DNA from 4 places in the Paenibacillus sp. FSL H7-689 genome. Region 2 is predicted to be linked to each of the others. Evidence: riboswitches for the same ligand, from Rfam matches in the RefSeq annotation. Region 2 holds a riboswitch; each other region holds the start of a gene.

Region 1 (4,840 bases), on a different contig from region 2:
CAGAAACGGATTTCCTCCAATGTCCGCAGAGGCAGAAGGTGACCATATTCATACCAGTTCATCTATGTTGAACCTCCTTCAGATGAAATTCATTGCATGCAGACCCTCTGTTCATGCGTCCCAAGAGTATATTCTCCGAGCTTGTTGTCCTATGAGTGAAAAAAAAGAGCCCCTGAGGGCTCTGGAATCAACGAAAAGTTCGGTGATTGAAATTTGGTTATTCTCCATTATTCGTGTTTTGCACATCGTCACTGCTTGTTTTCGTTACATGACTCAGGAAAGTTGAGACACGGCGCAGATATTCCTTTGGATGCTCCCGGAAGATCAACTCATGATGCGCATCCTGGACAATCCATACATCCGAGTACGGATTGGTCTGGTTGGCGGCGAGTTGCTCCGCAATTGGATAAGGCGCCTTCTCGTCCTCTGTACCATGGATGAAGAAAATCGGGAACGGATAATCTTCCTTTTTCACTTCCTGGTATGGAATCTGTTGTAATCCGGTACCATTCAGAACAGGGAACAACAGTTTCATGATCTCCAGTGTAGGCTGACGTGGCAGATCGATCTGGTTGTGAATGTTGTGGTACAGCGTATCTGGCTCCAGCAGGAACGCACTGTCCAGAATCATTGCATCCACTTCCTTCGTAATCAGTCCGGTTTGTAACGCTGTACCGGCACCCATCGAGAAGCCCCAGACAACCAGTTCCTGCGCACCACGTTGCTTGGCGAACTGGATCGCACCGAGCAGTTGCTGTGACTCAGCTTTGCCACCTGTGGCTACAGCTTTGTTCACCTGTGAGGCGAAGCCATAATCGAACATGACCACGTTAAACCCAAGTTGATGGGCATAATGTGCCAGGTCATACATGGGTACCCATGTTTCTTCACGATTAGCACCATAGCCGTGACTGAAAATAATCGTTTTGCTTGCAGCATTGTCAGCAGGTATATACCATCCCTGCATCGTGCGGCTGCCATCCGCTGCCGGGAACGTGATGTCTTCATACTTCATGTTCTTGGCTTGCATCGGATTGGAGAAGACAGGCGCTACCGTTGGATTGGATAATACCCATGCGATATAACCATGCAGTGCAATAAAACAAAACAGTAGAAAAAATACAACGGAGAGCAGCAACGCTACGATAATATGTTTGAACCGAATCAGCCTCGGTGATAGGGAAGAGGGCAGATCGGACACTTTTGTTTGCAGCGGGGCTTCGCTCTGGGATGATTGATACATGAATGCCCCTCCTTTGAAGTTCAGTTGAAGATAACAACGACATGTAAAGAGAATTGCGTCGATTTCAGAGCCTGCTTCAGAGCGATATCTTAATGTAATATATCTTTATCGTATGTTCCAATATAGTCAAAGTCAATTGATTGAGGGCATTTGTTACGCAATTGTTATATAGTTCTTAAGATATATGGGTAACATTACCTTAGTGTGTAAATTACAGGGGATTAAGTCTTATAAAAAGGAAAAATTTACACGTTGGCCTATTTTAATTTTGGCTCTTTTTGGTTTACAGATGAGACCGTTTCTCATATAATTTATGTAACCAAGTTTCATGTGATGAAACATGAGGAGGGCATTATGCCATGGAAGATCGCAAGTTAACCGTCCGGGCTGTGGAACGGGCGCTGGATATATTATTATGTTTTACCACACGCAGTGATCTGGGACTCACCGAAATTGCCAGCCAGATCGGCCTGCACAAAAGTACAGTCCACCGCTTGATGGCTACGCTGGAGGATCGAGGGTTCGTGATCCGCGATGCAGCAACAGAGAAGTACCGACTTGGCATCCGAATCTGGGAGCTGTCAGCTCATATGTCCCGCAGTGATGATCCCGCTATTCTGCTGTTGCCTGCGATGGAGCGACTGAGAGATCGATTGGGGGAGACCGTGAGTCTGTACCTGCGTGATGGGAGTGAACGGATTCGAATTCAGGCTGTGCAAAGTGATCAGGCGATCCGCCGAGTTGCTCCCGTTGGTGTTAGACTCCCGCTGTCTGTGGGGGCTTCCAGCAAAGTCCTGATGGCGTTTGCCACGGACGAGGATCGTGAAGAACTGATGAACGGGCCGGAATGGCCGGTGTTTATTGATCCCGCGGTGTATTTGGCGCAGATGGGAGATATCCGGGATAACGGATATGCCACAAGTTACGAGGAACGTGAGCCGGGAGCTGCCGCGGTATCGGTACCGATTATGGATCGCAGAGGCAATATTGCAGCCGCACTCTCGGTCTCAGGGCCTGTCAGCCGACTTTCACAGGAGACATTGCATGAATACGCACCTGTGTTGAAGGATGCTGCTACGCAAATGGGGCTCATGTTATCCTGATGTTGATGTAAGTTTTTTCTCCAATAGAGTTTGATCATTTGGAATATAAAGGTTGTTTTTATGTTCCGGTTGCGCTACTCTGTAATGGACGGCCCAGCGGGGCCAGCTTCATTGAATATGAACGGCGGCTTATGTAAGCTGCAACTAATTAACGTTACTGGGGGAGTCCGAATTGTCCGGACTGAGACGGAATCGCATGAGATTCCGGACCCTTTGCACCTGATCTGGATCATACCAGCGTAGGGAAGTAATCGGCGATATGACCACAACCACCACATGATGTGACCCTTGTAGGGCTCCGTTAAGGAGCTGCATAAAGGTGCATTATTGGTGATGGACATAAAAGTCGGTTCCTTCGGGGACCGGCTTTTTTATATACAGGGAACGGGCGATATAGCGCGGATTTTATGGGCTTCTTTTTCGATAACCTGCGGAAGTGGGCTTGGATGAGGAGGGAAGTCTTATAGATCGATGATCTGTGGCAGCCTCCGTCTGTTGTTAACTGTACATGAAAAGTGTCTCCCCTGGTCTGGTGTAGGATCGCTCTTTCTTCTCTGCATTGCGCATGATTTGGGACAGGTACGTAAGCGAGCTAATGATGAAACCAACCAAACAAGCGACGAACACTGAGGAGGAGACAAGTGAACATGAGTACAGGAAATCAAACGGGACAACAAGCGATGGAACAGGAACATAACGGTCAGCAGGTGGAAAAAGAAACAGGGGCGGCCGGACGGGTCCAGCCCTTTCCGGGCAGCCGCAAAGTCTACATTCAGGGCTCACGGCCGGACATTGCTGTACCGGAGCGTGAGATAGCCCTTCATGACACAAATACTCCCCAAGGGGTGGAGCATAACGAACCGCTGCGTGTCTACGATACGAGCGGCCCGATGACCGATCCCGAATTTCATGCGGATATCCGCGCAGGTCTGCCATCCCTGCGCACACGTTGGATCACAGAGCGCGGCGATGTTGAAGCTTATCAGGGCCGTACAGTTAAACCGGAGGATAACGGACTGAAACCCGGAGGGAAGAGAGCCGGCGCTGAAGAGTACCCCGGATTACGTGGCAAACCGCTGCGGGCACAGCCAGAACGCTGCGTGACTCAGATGCACTACGCGAGACAGGGAGTCATTACGGCTGAGATGGAATTCGCCGCCATTCGTGAAGGCGTGGAGCCGGAATTTGTGAGACAGGAGCTGGCGAGTGGACGGGCCATTCTGCCATCCAACATCAATCACCCGGAGAGTGAGCCGATGTTGATCGGTCGTCATTTTCACGTGAAGATCAATGCCAACATAGGTAACTCTGCTGTATCTTCTTCCATTGAGGAAGAGGTGGAGAAGATGACCTGGGCGGTACGATGGGGATCGGATACGGTGATGGATCTGTCCACAGGCAAAAACATTCATACCACCCGGGAATGGATTATCCGCAATTCACCTGTGCCGATTGGTACGGTGCCGCTGTATCAGGCGCTGGAGAAGGTGAATGGCGAAGCGGAAGCGCTGACCTGGGAGTTGTACCGTGACACACTCATTGAGCAGGCAGAGCAGGGCGTGGACTACTTTACGATTCATGCAGGTGTACTGCTGCGTTATATCCCCATGACCGCCAAGCGAATGACAGGTATTGTGTCTAGGGGTGGTTCCATTATGGCAGCATGGTGCCTTGCGCATCATCAGGAGAATTTTTTGTACACCCATTTTGAAGAAATCTGCGAGATTATGAAAAGGTATGATGTGGCGTTCTCACTGGGAGATGGACTTCGTCCAGGCAGTATCTACGATGCGAATGACGAAGCTCAGATGGCGGAACTGGCCACGCTTGGGGAACTGACGCAGATCGCATGGAAGCATGATGTGCAGGTGATGATCGAAGGCCCGGGTCATGTGCCGATGCATAAGATCAAGGAGAATGTGGACTTGCAGATGGAGATCTGTAAAGAAGCACCGTTCTACACACTTGGGCCGCTAACGACCGACATTGCGCCAGGATATGATCACATCACATCCGCCATTGGGGCAGCCATGATTGGCTGGTTCGGCACGTCCATGCTCTGTTATGTTACGCCAAAAGAACATTTGGGCCTGCCCAACAAGGATGATGTGCGGGAAGGGGTCATCGCCTACAAGATCGCAGCTCATGCCGCCGATCTGGCGAAAGGCCATCCGCGTGCTCAACGCCGCGATGACGCATTGTCCAAGGCACGTTTTGAGTTCCGCTGGCGGGACCAGTTCAACCTGTCACTGGACCCGGAACGGGCATTATCCTACCATGACGAGACGCTGCCAGCAGAAGGGGCCAAGGAAGCTCATTTCTGCTCCATGTGCGGACCAAAGTTCTGTAGCATGCGCATTACGCAGGACATTCGTGCCTTTGCCGCAGACAAAGGGTTGTCCGAGAATGGGGCTGTAGCTGCCGGGATGCAGGAAAAGGCCGAGGAATATCGGACACGCTCCTAGGCGCCGGTACAGCGCAAGCTGGGCAGTCT
Region 2 (4,840 bases):
CGTTTCGTTTACTTGCCGGAGAGCGTGTAGGACTTGTTGGTGCCAATGGTGTGGGTAAATCCACATTAATGAACATCCTTACCGGTAAATTGCTTAAAGATAGTGGAAAAGTGGAATGGACACCTAAGGTCCGTTATGGATATCTGGATCAGCACACGAAGCTTACCCCAGGCAAAACCATTCGTGACGTTCTTAAAGATGCATTCCTTCCGTTGCTTGAATTAGAAAAAGAAATGATGAATATAACGGACCAGATGGCAGATGCAGATCCAGATAAGCTGGAGCAGTTGCTGGAAGAGATGGGCGATATTCAGGAACAACTGGAACAGGGCGATTTTTATCTGATTGACGTAAAAGTGGAAGAGATGGCCAATGGTCTTGGTTTGTCCGCAATTGGTCTTGATCGGGATGTCGCAGCTCTAAGTGGTGGGCAACGTACCAAGGTGCTTCTTGCCAAGCTTCTGCTTGAGAAACCTACAGCCCTTTTGCTGGATGAGCCGACCAACTATCTGGATGTAGAGCACATTGAATGGTTGTCACGTTACCTGAAGGACTACCCTCATGCGTTCCTCTTAATCTCCCATGACACGGAATTCATGAATGAAGTAGTAAATGTCATTTATCATTTGGAATTTGCCAAATTAACGAGATATGCAGCGAACTATAACAAGTTCCTTGAGATGGCTGATATGAATAAAGCCCAGCATATTGATGCGTACGAGAAGCAGCAAGAGTACATCAAGAAGCAGGAAGATTTCATTCAGCGTAACAAGGCACGTGCTTCAACTTCAGGTCGAGCGAAGAGCCGGGAGAAACAGCTGGACAGAATTGAACGTATTGATCGTCCAGATGAAGCGGCCAAACCAACGTTCAAATTCAAGGATGCCCGTGCGAGTAGCAAAACGGTCTTTGAGGGCATTGATTTTGAAATTGGATATACGTATCCTTTGCTGCCTAAGATGACAATGACAATTGAACGTGGTGAGAAAATTGCCATCGTAGGTTGTAATGGTGTGGGTAAATCGACGCTGCTGAAAACCATCTTGGGCAAAATATCTCCACTCAGTGGAAAAACCTTTTTGGGAGATTATCTCGAAACGGCATATTTTGAGCAGGAAGTTCGTGCTGGGAATATCACGCCGATTGAGGATGTCTGGAATGAGTTTTCACATTTGACCCAGAATGAAGTCCGGGGTCATCTCGCTCGTTGCGGGTTGAAAAATGAGCACATTACCCGTCCGCTTAACATGCTGAGTGGTGGAGAACAAGCGAAGGTTCGTTTATGCAAACTCTTGATGCGTGAAAGCAACTGGATTCTATTCGATGAGCCGACGAACCATCTGGATGTAACAGCCAAAGCGGAGTTGCAACGTGCCTTGCAAGAATTTAAGGGAACGGTGTTGCTGGTATCTCATGAACCTGATTTTTACGAGGGTTGGGTCACCAAAACATGGAATGTCGAAGAATGGTCTGAGAAAAACTAGACAATTCAAGCAACGTTTAACAGAAATGAACAGTGACAAAAAAATCCTTCTATGGTAACATAGGCTACAACTTCATATGAACACTAGGGGGGCCGCACGATGTGGCTGAGATGGAAGAATGCGATTCCGGACCCTTTGCACCTGATCTGGATCATACCAGCGTAGGGAAGTGGCGAGCGCGTTTCAGTGAATGACGTGAGCAAACGGCAATTCGAAAGAATTCAACCGTCTTGCTTAGTAAATTGAAACATGCAGTTGCGTGTATAACGTTATGGCTATAAGGTCTATAGCTTTATTGCACGAAATGAACTGTATGTATCAGTCAGTCATCTGGTCCTATAATTAATACGCAGCCACTCCCCTACGGGAGTGGCTTTTTTGTGTTTTCATAGCATTCACGCATGGAAGGAGATGAAAAGTACGGTAATTTATCATGAACGTGTACACGGATCATTTGAACTGCATGTTGTATCTACGGGTGCAGGGGATCAAGCATCTTTTGTAAAAGCTGCAAAGGACGTTTGGCCATGGGTGGACTACATCCATATACGAGAGAAACAACTCTCGTGGCAACAAAAGATCGGTTGGGCTGAAAGTCTGCGTGGTGTTGGCGTTCCGTCTTGTCGCATCGTTATCAATGGTTCAGAACTGCCACCACAGAATGACATCTATGGCGGTGTGCATTGGGGGCAAGAGGCTATACGTAACTACAACCCTGCTGTTATAAGCAATGTCCAGCGAATTCGTCTGGGTGTATCTGTTCATTCAATCGATGAGGCAAAAATCGCTGAAGAACGGGGAGCCGATTACCTTTTCTTCGGGCATGTCTACTCAACCAACAGTAAGCCTGATCTTGAACCAAGAGGATTATATGCTCTGGCTGAAGTGTGCTCTGGTGTTTCCATTCCTGTCATGGCGATTGGGGGCATCGAACCGGGAAACATTCACGCTATTCGCTCTGCAGGCTCACAGGGAGTCGCTGTGATTTCAAATGTATGGGCGAGCGATTCCCCGGATCGGGCCGCTGAATCATTAAGGCAGGCTATCGTTGCTACAGAAAGTTTGAGCCGCTGAATCAAGGAGATGAGAGGATGAAAAAGATCATTACTGATAGACCGGATAAGATTTATGCAGAAACGATTATTGTAGGCGGAGGCGTTGTTGGATGTGCCATTGCGTATGAGCTTGCTTCCCATGGACAGGATGTGCTGTTACTGGAGCGTTCGACGATTGCAGGAGGCACTTCTTGCGCAGCGGCTGGGATGCTGGCAGCAGACAGTGAGGATTTTGCTCATCCTTTGATGGCTAAGCTCGCCAGGCAGAGTAGACAGTTACTTATCGAGCAACAGGTGCTAATGGCTACACTCAGTGAGGTAGAGACTGGTCTGCAACGCCAGGGATTCCTAACTCCTTTTCGTTCATACAGTGAATTAAGTAGTTATAAGGACAATCGGAAGTTTGCGTTGTCTGCTTCTGTTGATGAGGTGTGGTGGGACCGTTCCGTTGTGCAACAGGAGGCATCATGGCTTAACAGAGATACGTATGGAGCCTACTACAGACCTTACGAGAGTGAGATTCTTCCTGTCCATCTAACGAAGGCATATGCAGAATCCGCTCAAGCATTGGGAGCACGGGTTATGGAGGACATACAGGATATACGTGTGCAAGCAAACGAACACGGTGTGCAGGGGATCACCACATCGATCGGTGAGATGAAATGCAAACATGTCATTATAGCGGCTGGATTACAGAGTGAAGAGTTGATGAGACATGTGAATCTGAGCTTGCCTGTGTGGTCGGTAAAAGGTGAAATAGCCGCCGTTCAGTTCTCAGATGAACATGCAGGGTACAGACCTGATAGAACGGTGTATGCAGAGGATATCTATATTGTTCCCAAAGCCAATGGAGAGGTTTGGCTTGGGGCAACCAGTCTGCCAGGCAGAACGGATTTGAACGTTTCTGTACAGGGTGTTCAGCAACTGCTAACAGCGGCTACCCACTGGGTGCCTGGGACGAAGGAAGCACAATTTATACGAGCGTGGGCAGGCGTAAGACCGGCAACTCCCGATGGACTGCCTTATATAGGTGCTTGCAAGAGTATACCCGGGTTGTTCGCCGCCTTTGGACATTACCGCAACGGTATCTTGCTTAGTGCGATAACAGGCAGGCTTATCGCTGAGTTGCTCGCTGGCAAAAGCTCAGAAGAACTCGGAATTGAGGCGCTGAGCCCTGAGCGATTGAACAGAAAGGGAGTGGTGCAGTGAATATCATCGTTAATGGTCAACGGATGGAGATTGAAGACAGATTGAATCGTGTGGATAAATTACTCCAATCTTTTGATTTGCAAGTCAAGACTGTAGTTGTAGAGCTGAACAAGCATATTTTAACCCGTGAGTATCATGAAACGACGGCATTAAGAGAAGGCGATCGAATTGAGATTGTACATTTTGTAGGAGGCGGTTGATGATGTTGAACATTGGTAAATATACGTTTGAGTCCAGATTGTTGCTCGGAACAGGCAAGTTTTCCGATCTGGAAGTGCAAAGTCAGGCTGTGGAAGCATCTGAAACGGAAGTTTTAACCTTTGCTGTTCGTCGTCTGAATCTGGAGGAACGTAATCAGAAGCATTTCCTGGATACGTTGGATTTGAACAAATACACACTTCTTCCGAATACGGCGGGGGCTTCCAATGCGGAAGAGGCGGTGCGGATTGCTGAGCTTGCGCGGGCTTCAGGACTTTGTGATATGATAAAAGTCGAAGTCATCGGAGATGGAATGACGTTACTCCCAGATCCGATTGAAACGTACAAGGCTTGCGAAATTTTGCTGGAAAAGGGCTTCACGGTATTGCCTTATATTTCAGATGATGTCATTCTGGCCAAAAGGCTGCAATTGCTTGGCGTACATGCTGTAATGCCTGGCGCTTCTCCTATCGGAGCTGGCAGAGGCATCATCAATCCCTATAACCTTGAGATCATCATTGAGCAGGCCGTTGTACCTGTGATTGTGGATGCAGGGTTGCGCTCCCCAAAAGATGCTGCTTATGCGATGGAACTTGGTGCCGATGGCGTGTTGTTAAATACAGCCGTATCCGGATCAGGGGATCCAGTGAGCATGGCTAAAGCGATGCGATTGGGGGTAGAAGCGGGTAGATTGGCATATGAGGCAGGCATGATTCCCGTAAAGCGTTATGCAGCAGCCAGTAGTCCGGTGGAAGGAATGGTTCATACATGACAGATCAATTAACATCTTCCGAGCAGGCCGATCGTTATTCCAGACAGGAACGGTACGCGCCACTTGGCAAGGAAGGCCAGGCCAGATTAAAGGGCAGCAGAGTTTTAATTGTAGGCGCTGGC
Region 3 (4,840 bases), on a different contig from region 2:
GCTCCGGTCATTCACTACATGCCATACATGTACGAGTTGGTTACGTCTGGCAAAGTGGACCCTGGCGACATTGTTACGCACGTCATTCCGCTCAGCGAGGCCAAACGGGGCTATGAAGTGTTCGATACAAAAACGGACGATTGCATTAAAGTCATCTTAAAGCCTTAAATATGAATAGATACATGGGAGGACAATCTGAATGGATTCCACATACGCTTTGCATGAGATTCTCGAGGTACATGAAATAGCTGCGTTCAAGACGGTTTGTATGACTAAATCCAAGACCATGCAAGCTCTGGTAACCGACCCGGAGCTCAAGCAAATTTTGCAACAAGATGCGATCTTATCACAACAGCAGCTTCAGGAGCTCGGTGGAGTGCTGTCTAAAGCGACTGTATAGGAGATAAAAAAATGAACCCAATATTAGAACACATGACTGGTCTTAATACGCTGACCGATGACGTGATCGCAATGGATTTTTTGATGAACGCCAAGAGCGGTGTCAGAAACTACGCCATGGCTGTGACCGAATGTGCCACCCCCGAAATCAAACAAATTTTGATGAAACAGCTCGATGAAGCCATAGATTCTCATGAAAAGATATCAAATTACATGGTGCAGCATGGTTTATACCACCCTTACCATATTGCAGAGCAAATTCAGCTCGATCTGAAAAACATTCAGACTGCTATGAACATTCCGTCCTGACACCCTTTTTGATTTTAGCCAGAGACTTCAGAGAACAAAATGTCCCTGTGTCAAGAATTTCAACAATGAAAAAAGGCGGATACTATCCGCCCTTTTTTTGGCATCGTCACGAAACACGCTTATTGCAAGCGTTCCTTTACGTATTCTACTTATTTCTATCCTGAGACTGTTTATGGCCGCTGCTCTCTACTTTAATTGACTACAGTGAACTTAAGGCTCCAGCTTCCATGACATTTCCCAAAAATCAAGCTCAAAGCGACTGCACATCACGAAAATATCCTCCATCCGTTGGTACGTTCCCTCGCTACAGCCTTCTAATAGCTTATCAGTTAACGTCACTAGGGATTGATTGTTGCTGTTGTATTCAGAGGAAGCATATCCTGTGATCCACTCTCCGTAAAAAGGATGCTCAGCTGCACCTGGCTTTTGGGCAAGGACTTGACCAATCTCTGCATAGCTCCATGAGCAGGCCAGAATGGATACAAGTACTTCTTCTATGCCACCCGCATGGGAAACAGAGAGCATATAGTTAGTATAGGCTGCATTTTTCAGGGCAGGTTTTACCTGGAAAACATGATCCTCTGTAATTCCTAATCGCTCCATATAAGAACGATGAATTTTCATTTCACCATTCAGGATGTTATCTACGTTTTCACTAAAAAACTGCATCAATTTGGGGTCGTGCGACTTGACAATACCTAGTGCAAATACGCGGGCATAATCGAACAGGTACAAGTAGTCTTGCAGCAAATAATAACGAAATTGTTCAACCGTTAAGGAACCATCTCCGATTCCTTTAACAAAGGGATGCTCAAGACATTCCTTCCACACAGGCTGTGCTGCCTGATATAGTCTCTCTGAAATAGTCAACATGTGTTCCTCCAATTCATAATGTACGTATTTAAAAACAAAAAAACGAAACATCCTATGGATGTTTCGCAGACAAATACACTAAAACAAGGGGGTTCGCATGAGCTACCCAAGTACAGTGTTTCATCGTTGCATCCCTACGTTGGCATTATCCAAATCAGGTAAGGTCGGTTTAACACCCTCTCAGCCGGTTAAGGCTCCCTCGCAAACGGTTGTATGTAGTTGATTACTTTCCTATTCCCATAAAAGATAAAATAACATCCATTTAGTATATCAAGGGCTGTTAAATATAGTCAAGGAAGATTGTATCGCCCCTCATCACCTTTGGTGACGTATGTAAACGATGAAAACCATCACAACAATGGTTGAGTTTCAGCCACTGTTATGATGGTTTCTATTCTTGCAACTACTGCCGATGGTTTAATGCCCGAGTTTGTTCTTTCCGACAAAAGTGAGTATTCCGTACTGGGAAGTATTTCTCCAGCTCTCATTGGTCGTATCATTCCACTTGGCTACGCTCTGCTTACCTCCGCCCTGGTTGTCGTTAATTTGGAGCTCGAAACCGAGAACATTTCCTGCTTTGGGCGTCAATGATTGTAAATGAATTCTGGCTTCTACGAGATATCCTTTATTTGTTTTCTTCACAGCACTTACAAGGCGTCCAGGTGAGGCACCCCCTGCAAAGGTTCCCACATTGTCTGCACTGATTCTGAACTGGGCATCATCATATTGAAAATACGGTGTGCGCTGGTGATTCTCGTCCAGGAAAATCTCAACCGAATCCTGATCCCATGGGTTGATACTATCTGTAATGATGTTTGGATCAGTGACGTCGATCAGCAGGTATAGATACTCACCTGACCACATTGCGCGAGCCACTGCCTCTGCACCTTCGCTCTGGTTCAACCGTTTTACTTCAAATGGTGCAGCCTTATTCCATGATGTGTCTTTCTTCCCATCAATCTGAACAATCCCTTGCACAGCTTGTGCAGATTTGGGCATAGGGGCGAGTTGAATCACGCCGTATTTGCTTGTATCCTGTTCCTGAGATTGTGTTCGATCATTCCAGTACAGTGGATTATAAGGTTGTGTCCCACTTGAACCGCCATCAGTCACACGGATATCCAATCCGGCTTCATATTCTGATCCGACTTGGATACCACCCCACGGAATGGACAATTCAACCTGATATCCGGCTTTTGTCTCGCGTACACGATATGAACGCTGCTCCACACCCTCAGCTTTGCCCGACCGCTTAATGATTACGTGTCGGTCATCTGCTTCATATGAAGTGGTCTTGCCATTATTGAGATCAACAAAGATATCTACTCTGTCATTCACATCTGCCTTTGCATCCTGTACATCCACGAGGATATACAGGTTACTATGATCCCATAAAGTGCGGAAACTGGCTGATCCCGAAGAGTCACCCTTCAGTGGAGTAGACACCGCTTTGTTCCAGAGCGGATCTTGTGTCTGTTTTTTGATATCCGGTTTACCCGAAAGTGAGACGGCTCTCTGCGTCAACACAGGCAAACTGGATTCATCCACGAGTCCCCAGTATGCCTTTTTGGCCTTCAGGGCTGAATCAAACAGCATAGCCTGGTTGTTGTAAGACTTCTCATCTTGGAGTCCCCATAAGGTAACTGAAGAAATGTGGTCTTTGTGTTTTTTGTACAAATCCAACAGTTCCTTATATCGATACGCCTGCTTTACTGCAACTTCATCGGACATCTCTTCACCAAATGGAATTCCGCTATCCACATCCAGTTCCGTGATCTGAATATCCAATCCAAGTTCGGCGAACATGCTGATCGTTTTTTCAATTTCCTTGATGGGCGGGGATTCCAGGTTATAGTGGGATTGCAAACCCACACCATCGATGAGCCCTTTCTCTTTCAGTCGTTTGACCAACTGATACATATGCTCTCTTTTCTCAGAGATTTCCGTGAAGTATTCGTTGTAATATAATTTGGCATTCGGATCGGCTGCACGAGCGAATTCATAGGTTTTCTCAATATAATCCGGACCAATTAGTTCATAAAAGGGACTTTTACGTAAACCGTTGGCATCACCATTGCTATCCGCAATCGCCTCGTTTACCACATCCCAGGCATAGATCTTACCTTTGTATCGGGTCATGACGGTTTCAACGTAATCCTGAATCCGGGCAAGTAGTAATTCTCGACTCGCAGGGTTACCCTGAGGATCCTTGAACATCCACTCTGCTGCATCAATATGCCACAACAACGCATGTGCGCGTACGCCCATACCATGCTCCTCGGCGAACTGAACATATTGATCGGCTGCCTCGAACTCATAAACACCTTCGGAAGGAGACATGTACTTCGGTTTCATCTCGTAGGTTGCGGTCAAGCTGTTAAAGTGCTTTGTGAGCAGTTGTCCATATGCGCCTTCCAACTGCCAGCGATACACCGCTGCACCAATGGGGAAATCATCTTGATACAGGTCTTTCAGAGACAGAATCCCTTCTTCAATCTCCAGTTGCTCGGCCAGAGTAAATGATACATCATCCACATAGAACGATAACGTATCTACGCTATCTTCAGAGATGTAGGGTGTTTCGATGAACAAATTCAATTCAGTGGGATCATCGCTATACTGAAATTTTCCGGTGATTTTGTGCCATGTATTCCATTCTGCTTTGGCAATTTTCACGCTACCGATTGGGTTCCAGCTTTCGGCAGTTGTTTTTTTATATGTGGTGAGCTGTAATGTTTGATCCGTGGTGGGCTCCTGAGTAAGTCTTACATATGCCGCAATTTCGTACTCTTGGTTACGCTTAAGCAGATCCTTCATGGATAACATCGGTCCATGATAGGAACGCTCACGGTTGGCGACCAGCATACTGGACTGACCTTCGTGTGCTTCCTGCTGTGTCACTGTCAGCCTTTCGTTACCTGTACGTGGAGTCCACCCCTGAAGTGTACCGTCTTCAAAGTTTGTACTCAAATGACCTCCCTCCACTTCCGTAACTGCTTTGGCTGCATGTGAGACATTCGTAAATGGAAGCATGGCGAGTACGAGCACAAGAACCAAGGCCGTTATATTCCATTGACCTAACCGTTTCATACAATTCCTCCTCTTGATTTGGTCTAAGTATTTCTGAACGGATTAACATCCAGATAAATAGATTATAGCTCTTTGGATAACGCTTACATATAACAAATTTACAATAATTACAATAAAATGTTATCACTTGGTAATCTCATGTGGGTTTAGGAAGCTGGAGTTCGTTCGC
Region 4 (4,840 bases), on a different contig from region 2:
TTCATTCCCTTTATGTTCAATCACTTTTCCTTTATTCGCGTTGCTCTCCTTTATTTACTCTCCTTGCAGAGTAATAAAAGCATCCTCGGCTTTCACCGATTCAGGAATCAAATCCTGTTCAACGAGCCATGCACGTACATTTTCCCACGATTCCATTTCCTGCCGACCAAATGGTTGGCCTTCTTCATTCATGAGTGGTAGCAGAATTGCCAGGCTTTTGGTTTCGATCTCCGGGTCAAGCGGTGATGTTTCATTCTCATGAGCGAGCAGAATACTCAAGGCTTCTTCTGGATGCTCAGTCACATATTTCTGTCCTTCCTGGACCGCTTTGACGAACCGGGTAAGTTGGTCTTTTTTTGCTTCAATGCCAGCTTCACTTGCAGTCAGGACCAATTCATAATAATCAGGCACACCATAATCGACGGGGTTAATCGATTTCATGGCATGTCCTTCTTTCTCCAAAATCAATTGTTCATGGTTAATAAAACCACCCATAATCGCATCCGCCTGTCCGGAAGCCAGCGAAGGAATCAGATCGAACCCAACGTCGACCAGATTTATGTTGTCGGGATTGCCGCCATCCTTACTGATCATCGTGCGTACCATCGCTTCGTACAGAGGAATGGAGGAATAACCAACAGTCTTTTCTTCAAGATCTTTGGGTGAACTTACGTTGCCATTCGCTTCGGTCAACAGATGCACAAGCGGGTGCCGAACAACAGCAGCAATGGAACGTACAGGAATGTTCTCGCCACGCGCGAGCAAGATTTGGGGCTGGTAGCTTAGGGCCAGATCAATTTTTCCGGCAGCAACAAGTTTGAGCGAATCATTGGTATCCGCAGGCATCTGAATTTCGACATCCAGACCTTGGTCTGCAAAGTATCCTTTTTCCTGAGCCACATAGATGAAGGAGTGTACTGCATTCGGGTACCAGTCGAGCATGATAGACAGTTTATCTTTGGCCTCTGATGTTGGTTCGGTTGCAGACGGATCTGTTTGCTGTGCATTAGTTGCAGAGTCTGTTGTTGGCGTGTTTTTGCTAGTATTCGTGGTGCTGCATCCGCTAATGATCAGGAAAAGGCTAATTAGCATGATGGGAAGCAAGGAGTATATACCTTTGTTATTCATAAATGAAGTTCCTCATTTCATCGTTTTGATTTGTAGAAAATGGACAGCAGCATGTTAACGATAATGTGACAGTGAACTGATTGAAGATGCTGCTGAAATTGTGCATAAGATATGTTTTGTTTTGAAGATTGTAACTACTGTATTTACATCTAATTTCTGTCTAAGTATTATCCAACCTTTCTTTTGCCTCCATGACGATGACGCCGTATGCTAAATCGTTTCTCCAGCCAGGTAATCAGTACAAACAAAACGATCCCAAGCAGGGATAACAGCAAAATGGCGGCAAACATCGCATCCGTGTTCATGTTGCTGGACATACGACGGCTGAAGTACCCTAGACCTTTGCTACCACCGAGCCATTCGCCAATCGTTGCCCCAACCACGCAGTACACCACAGACATCTTTAGCCCCGAGAAAAAAGAGGGAAGTGCCAGCGGAACCTGGAGTTTGCAAAAAATATCCCACTTGTTGGCGCCCATGGTGAGCAGTAGTTCACGCTGCTCCGGATCGCCTTGGCGGAGTCCATCGTAGGTACTGACCACAATGGGGAAGAATGCGATTAAAAATACCACCGCGACTTTGCTCCACAACGTGTAACCAAACCACAAGATAAATACGGGGGACAAGGCGATCAGCGGGATGGTCTGACTAATTACAATGAAGGGATACAATGCCTTTTCAATCGATCGGTTCATATGCATGCCTGTTGCCAGCGTAATTCCAGTCACTATGGACAAGACAAAACCAACAACAACCTCCATAAAGGTAGCAGGCAGATGGATGGTCAACAGCAGACGGCGATGCTTAACCAGTGAGCTTACGATGGCCGTGGGTGCAGGAATGATGAAGGAGGGCACCCATCCCATACGCACAATCACTTCCCAGATCGCCAGTAATAAGAACATGAGCATAATGAACAGACCATATTGGGAAAACGACCTCGAGAGCCACTTTGAACACCACGTCCAGACGCTAACCTCAGCTCTATCGTGCATGCAATTGTTCCTCCAGTTGTTGCCTCATCTGCACGAGAGCCGGTTCGTAGATCATGTCCGAATGCCTTGGGCGTGGTAAAGGAACCGTCATCTCCTGCAACTGCTGACCTTGCCCTCCTGGAGTTAACAGAATGATACGGTCACTTAACAGCAGGGCTTCTTCGATGTCATGTGTAATGAACATCACGGTTTGGCCAAAGCTCTCCCACAGCTCCAGCAACCAGCGATGCATTTCTCGTTTGGTTAATGCGTCGAGTGCACCGAAGGGTTCATCCAGCAACATGAGCTGCCCGCCTGTAAGCAAGGTACGAAGCAATGCCACCCGCTGCCGCATGCCGCCGGACAATTCATCTGGATAGGCCTGTTCATAACCCGACAGGCCGAACCTTGCCAATCCAGCTAGGATGTTGGCACGTAACTTGTCCTTGTCCTGTCGGCCTGGTGCAAACTCGGAAGGAAGCATGCAGTTCTCCATGACGGTTCGCCAGGATAACAGCAGATCTTTCTGTGGCATATAGGCGACTCGTCCGAGCCGTTGTCCTTGCGGGACATCAGCTATATCGATGGTGCCAACCGTTGGTTCATGCAAGCCTGCGAGCAGCTTGAAGAGCGTGCTTTTACCTGATCCGCTGGAGCCGATGAGCGAGACAAATTCTCCTTGTTGAACCTGAAGCGACACATTGGAGAGCACAGGGGAATCCTTTTTTTCGGGAAAAGCAAAGCTTACGTTGTGAATGGTTACATGGTTATACATCTGATCCTCACCCCCTTGATGTCAGACTGCTGCAATAACAACGGCATCCTATACTCTGCAAAAGGAACAAAAAAGACCCACCCATTTCCGGAGAAATGAGTGGGTCTGTAAGTTAAATCCGCAATTTATCTTCACATACATGAAAAAATTCCGCTTACTAAAAGGCCGCTCCACTTCCCTCCGCTGGTATGATCCAGATCAGGTTCAAAGGGTCCGAATAGTCATATTCGTCTCAGCCGCAAGGCTCCCCTAGTGCAAAAGTTCAAGATATGCAGTTGTGTGTTCAGCATATATCACTTGAACATGAACTGTAAAGAGGCAGCGTGATAGAATTCTTGAGATGAACTTGGAGTCAGACCCGAACAACTGAACAATTTACCTGGGCTCCCTAACCCGATATAATAGTGGTGGCGCATATTGGCCGGATCACAAATGCAGGCGGGATTGTTCTCCCTCCGAAGCAGAATGGGGACCCGAGTTGAAAACGTTCAAAAAAGTATATATTGAGATCACGAGTATCTGCAATCTGGCATGCAGCTTCTGTCCGCAGACACAGCGTGCCAAAGGATTCATTGATCCTGAAGTCTTCAACAATATACTGGATCAAGTTAAACCACACACCAATCATATTTATCTACATGTCAAAGGTGAACCCTTGTTGCATCCCAAAATAGATCTGTTGCTCGATTCCGCACATGAGAAGGGACTCAAGGTGAACATTACAACGAATGGTACACTGCTGCCCAAGACTCAGCATAAATTGCTTGGCAAACCGGCGCTGCGGCAGATGAATTTCTCCCTGCACAGCTTCGATGGGCATGAAGGTTCAACAGATCGTGACGGATACCTGCGTCATATTTTGTCCTTTGTACACGAGGCCGTTAAGCACAATGTCATCATCTCATTCCGACTTTGGAATCTGACGCAGGATAACTTCACAAATGCTCAGATGAATCGAAATCGGGAGACCCTTGAAGTATTGGAACGTGAATTCAATCTCGACTTCCGCATTGAGGAAAAAGTAGTTCCAGGCAGTGGGGTCAAAATTGCCCCGAATGTATACCTGAATCAGGACCATGAGTTCCAGTGGCCAAGTCTGGATGCGCCTGAAGATGACGGTAAAGGCTTTTGCCATGCACTTCGCGGTCAGGCAGCTGTGCTTGTAGATGGAACGGTGGTTCCATGCTGTCTCGATGGCGAGGGTGTGATTAACCTGGGTAATGTGCACGAGAAGTCATTCTCGGAGATTATTGAGGGTGAGCGAGCGAACAATCTGGTATATGGCTTCTCCAAACGCGAAGCTGTAGAAGAGTTGTGTAGAAAGTGCGGTTATCGTCAGAGATTTGGAGCCTGATATTTTATATCAGCAAGCCAGAAGACATTCAAGATCACACATTTGGAGACAAATGTAGTGGTCTTTTTTTGTTATTGGGGATTAAGTGAGGGGTACATACGTTACAAATGAGCATACCAGAGGTTGATATCAGCATATTGTTTGAGAAACCTGATATGCAAAAAATGCCGATATGACAGGGATTGTGCGTTGTCATGATATATCTGATCTAATGATTATTCTAGTTACCTCCCTTATTTGGTAAGATTAGGTTGTAGATCGGACAGAGGTGCACCTCTGACGATCTTCCAGTACAAGCCCAGGCTGTACACTACCAAAAAACGAGAGAATAAGGGAGGAATAAAGTTATGAAAAAAATGTTGACGTTGTTACTGTCCGCTGGTTTGGTTGCTTCTATATTTGGTGCAGTTCCGGCTGCGGCTGCGCCTACGGTTGTAAATTCAACCATTGTGGTTCCAAAGGGCACGACCTATGATGGTCAAGGCAAAACATTTGTAGCTAATCCTTCCACACTGGGCGACGGATCTCAAGCAGAAAATCAGAAGCCAGTCTTCCGTCTGGAGGCAGGGGCCACGCTCAAAAACGTAAACATTGGATCACCAGCTGCTG

Evidence for each region. A riboswitch is a leader RNA that binds a small molecule or an ion and turns the genes downstream of it on or off. The one in region 2 is predicted to bind thiamine pyrophosphate.
Region 1: it holds a riboswitch for thiamine pyrophosphate, as region 2 does, so the genes downstream of both, thiC (phosphomethylpyrimidine synthase ThiC) here and C170_RS20370 (thiamine phosphate synthase) in region 2, are expected to answer to the same signal.
Region 3: it holds a riboswitch for thiamine pyrophosphate, as region 2 does, so the genes downstream of both, tenA (thiaminase II) here and C170_RS20370 (thiamine phosphate synthase) in region 2, are expected to answer to the same signal.
Region 4: it holds a riboswitch for thiamine pyrophosphate, as region 2 does, so the genes downstream of both, C170_RS02795 (ABC transporter ATP-binding protein) here and C170_RS20370 (thiamine phosphate synthase) in region 2, are expected to answer to the same signal.

Annotation. Positions count from the first base shown of each region.
Region 1 is NZ_ASPU01000039.1:60,979-65,818, reverse strand. Features, by position in the region: gene C170_RS22140 (Fe-Mn family superoxide dismutase) at 1-62, opposite strand, end outside; gene C170_RS22135 (alpha/beta hydrolase) at 218-1,243, opposite strand; gene C170_RS22130 (IclR family transcriptional regulator) at 1,603-2,346, shown strand; TPP riboswitch at 2,496-2,609, shown strand; gene thiC (phosphomethylpyrimidine synthase ThiC) at 3,027-4,811, shown strand.
Region 2 is NZ_ASPU01000028.1:161,888-166,727, forward strand. Features, by position in the region: gene C170_RS20365 (ABC-F family ATP-binding cassette domain-containing protein) at 1-1,484, shown strand, start outside; TPP riboswitch at 1,560-1,669, shown strand; gene C170_RS20370 (thiamine phosphate synthase) at 1,896-2,558, shown strand; gene thiO (glycine oxidase ThiO) at 2,576-3,748, shown strand; gene thiS (sulfur carrier protein ThiS) at 3,745-3,948, shown strand; gene C170_RS20385 (thiazole synthase) at 3,951-4,718, shown strand; gene C170_RS20390 (ThiF family adenylyltransferase) at 4,715-4,840, shown strand, end outside.
Region 3 is NZ_ASPU01000057.1:39,404-44,243, forward strand. Features, by position in the region: gene C170_RS25185 (zinc-dependent alcohol dehydrogenase) at 1-168, shown strand, start outside; gene C170_RS25190 (hypothetical protein) at 200-400, shown strand; gene C170_RS25195 (spore coat protein) at 412-708, shown strand; gene tenA (thiaminase II) at 919-1,581, opposite strand; TPP riboswitch at 1,695-1,792, opposite strand; gene C170_RS25205 (endo-1,4-beta-xylanase) at 1,999-4,671, opposite strand.
Region 4 is NZ_ASPU01000005.1:3,086-7,925, forward strand. Features, by position in the region: gene C170_RS02785 (ABC transporter substrate-binding protein) at 55-1,128, opposite strand; gene C170_RS02790 (ABC transporter permease) at 1,296-2,123, opposite strand; gene C170_RS02795 (ABC transporter ATP-binding protein) at 2,113-2,877, opposite strand; TPP riboswitch at 3,036-3,138, opposite strand; gene C170_RS02800 (radical SAM/SPASM domain-containing protein) at 3,356-4,231, shown strand; gene C170_RS02805 (pectate lyase) at 4,579-4,840, shown strand, end outside.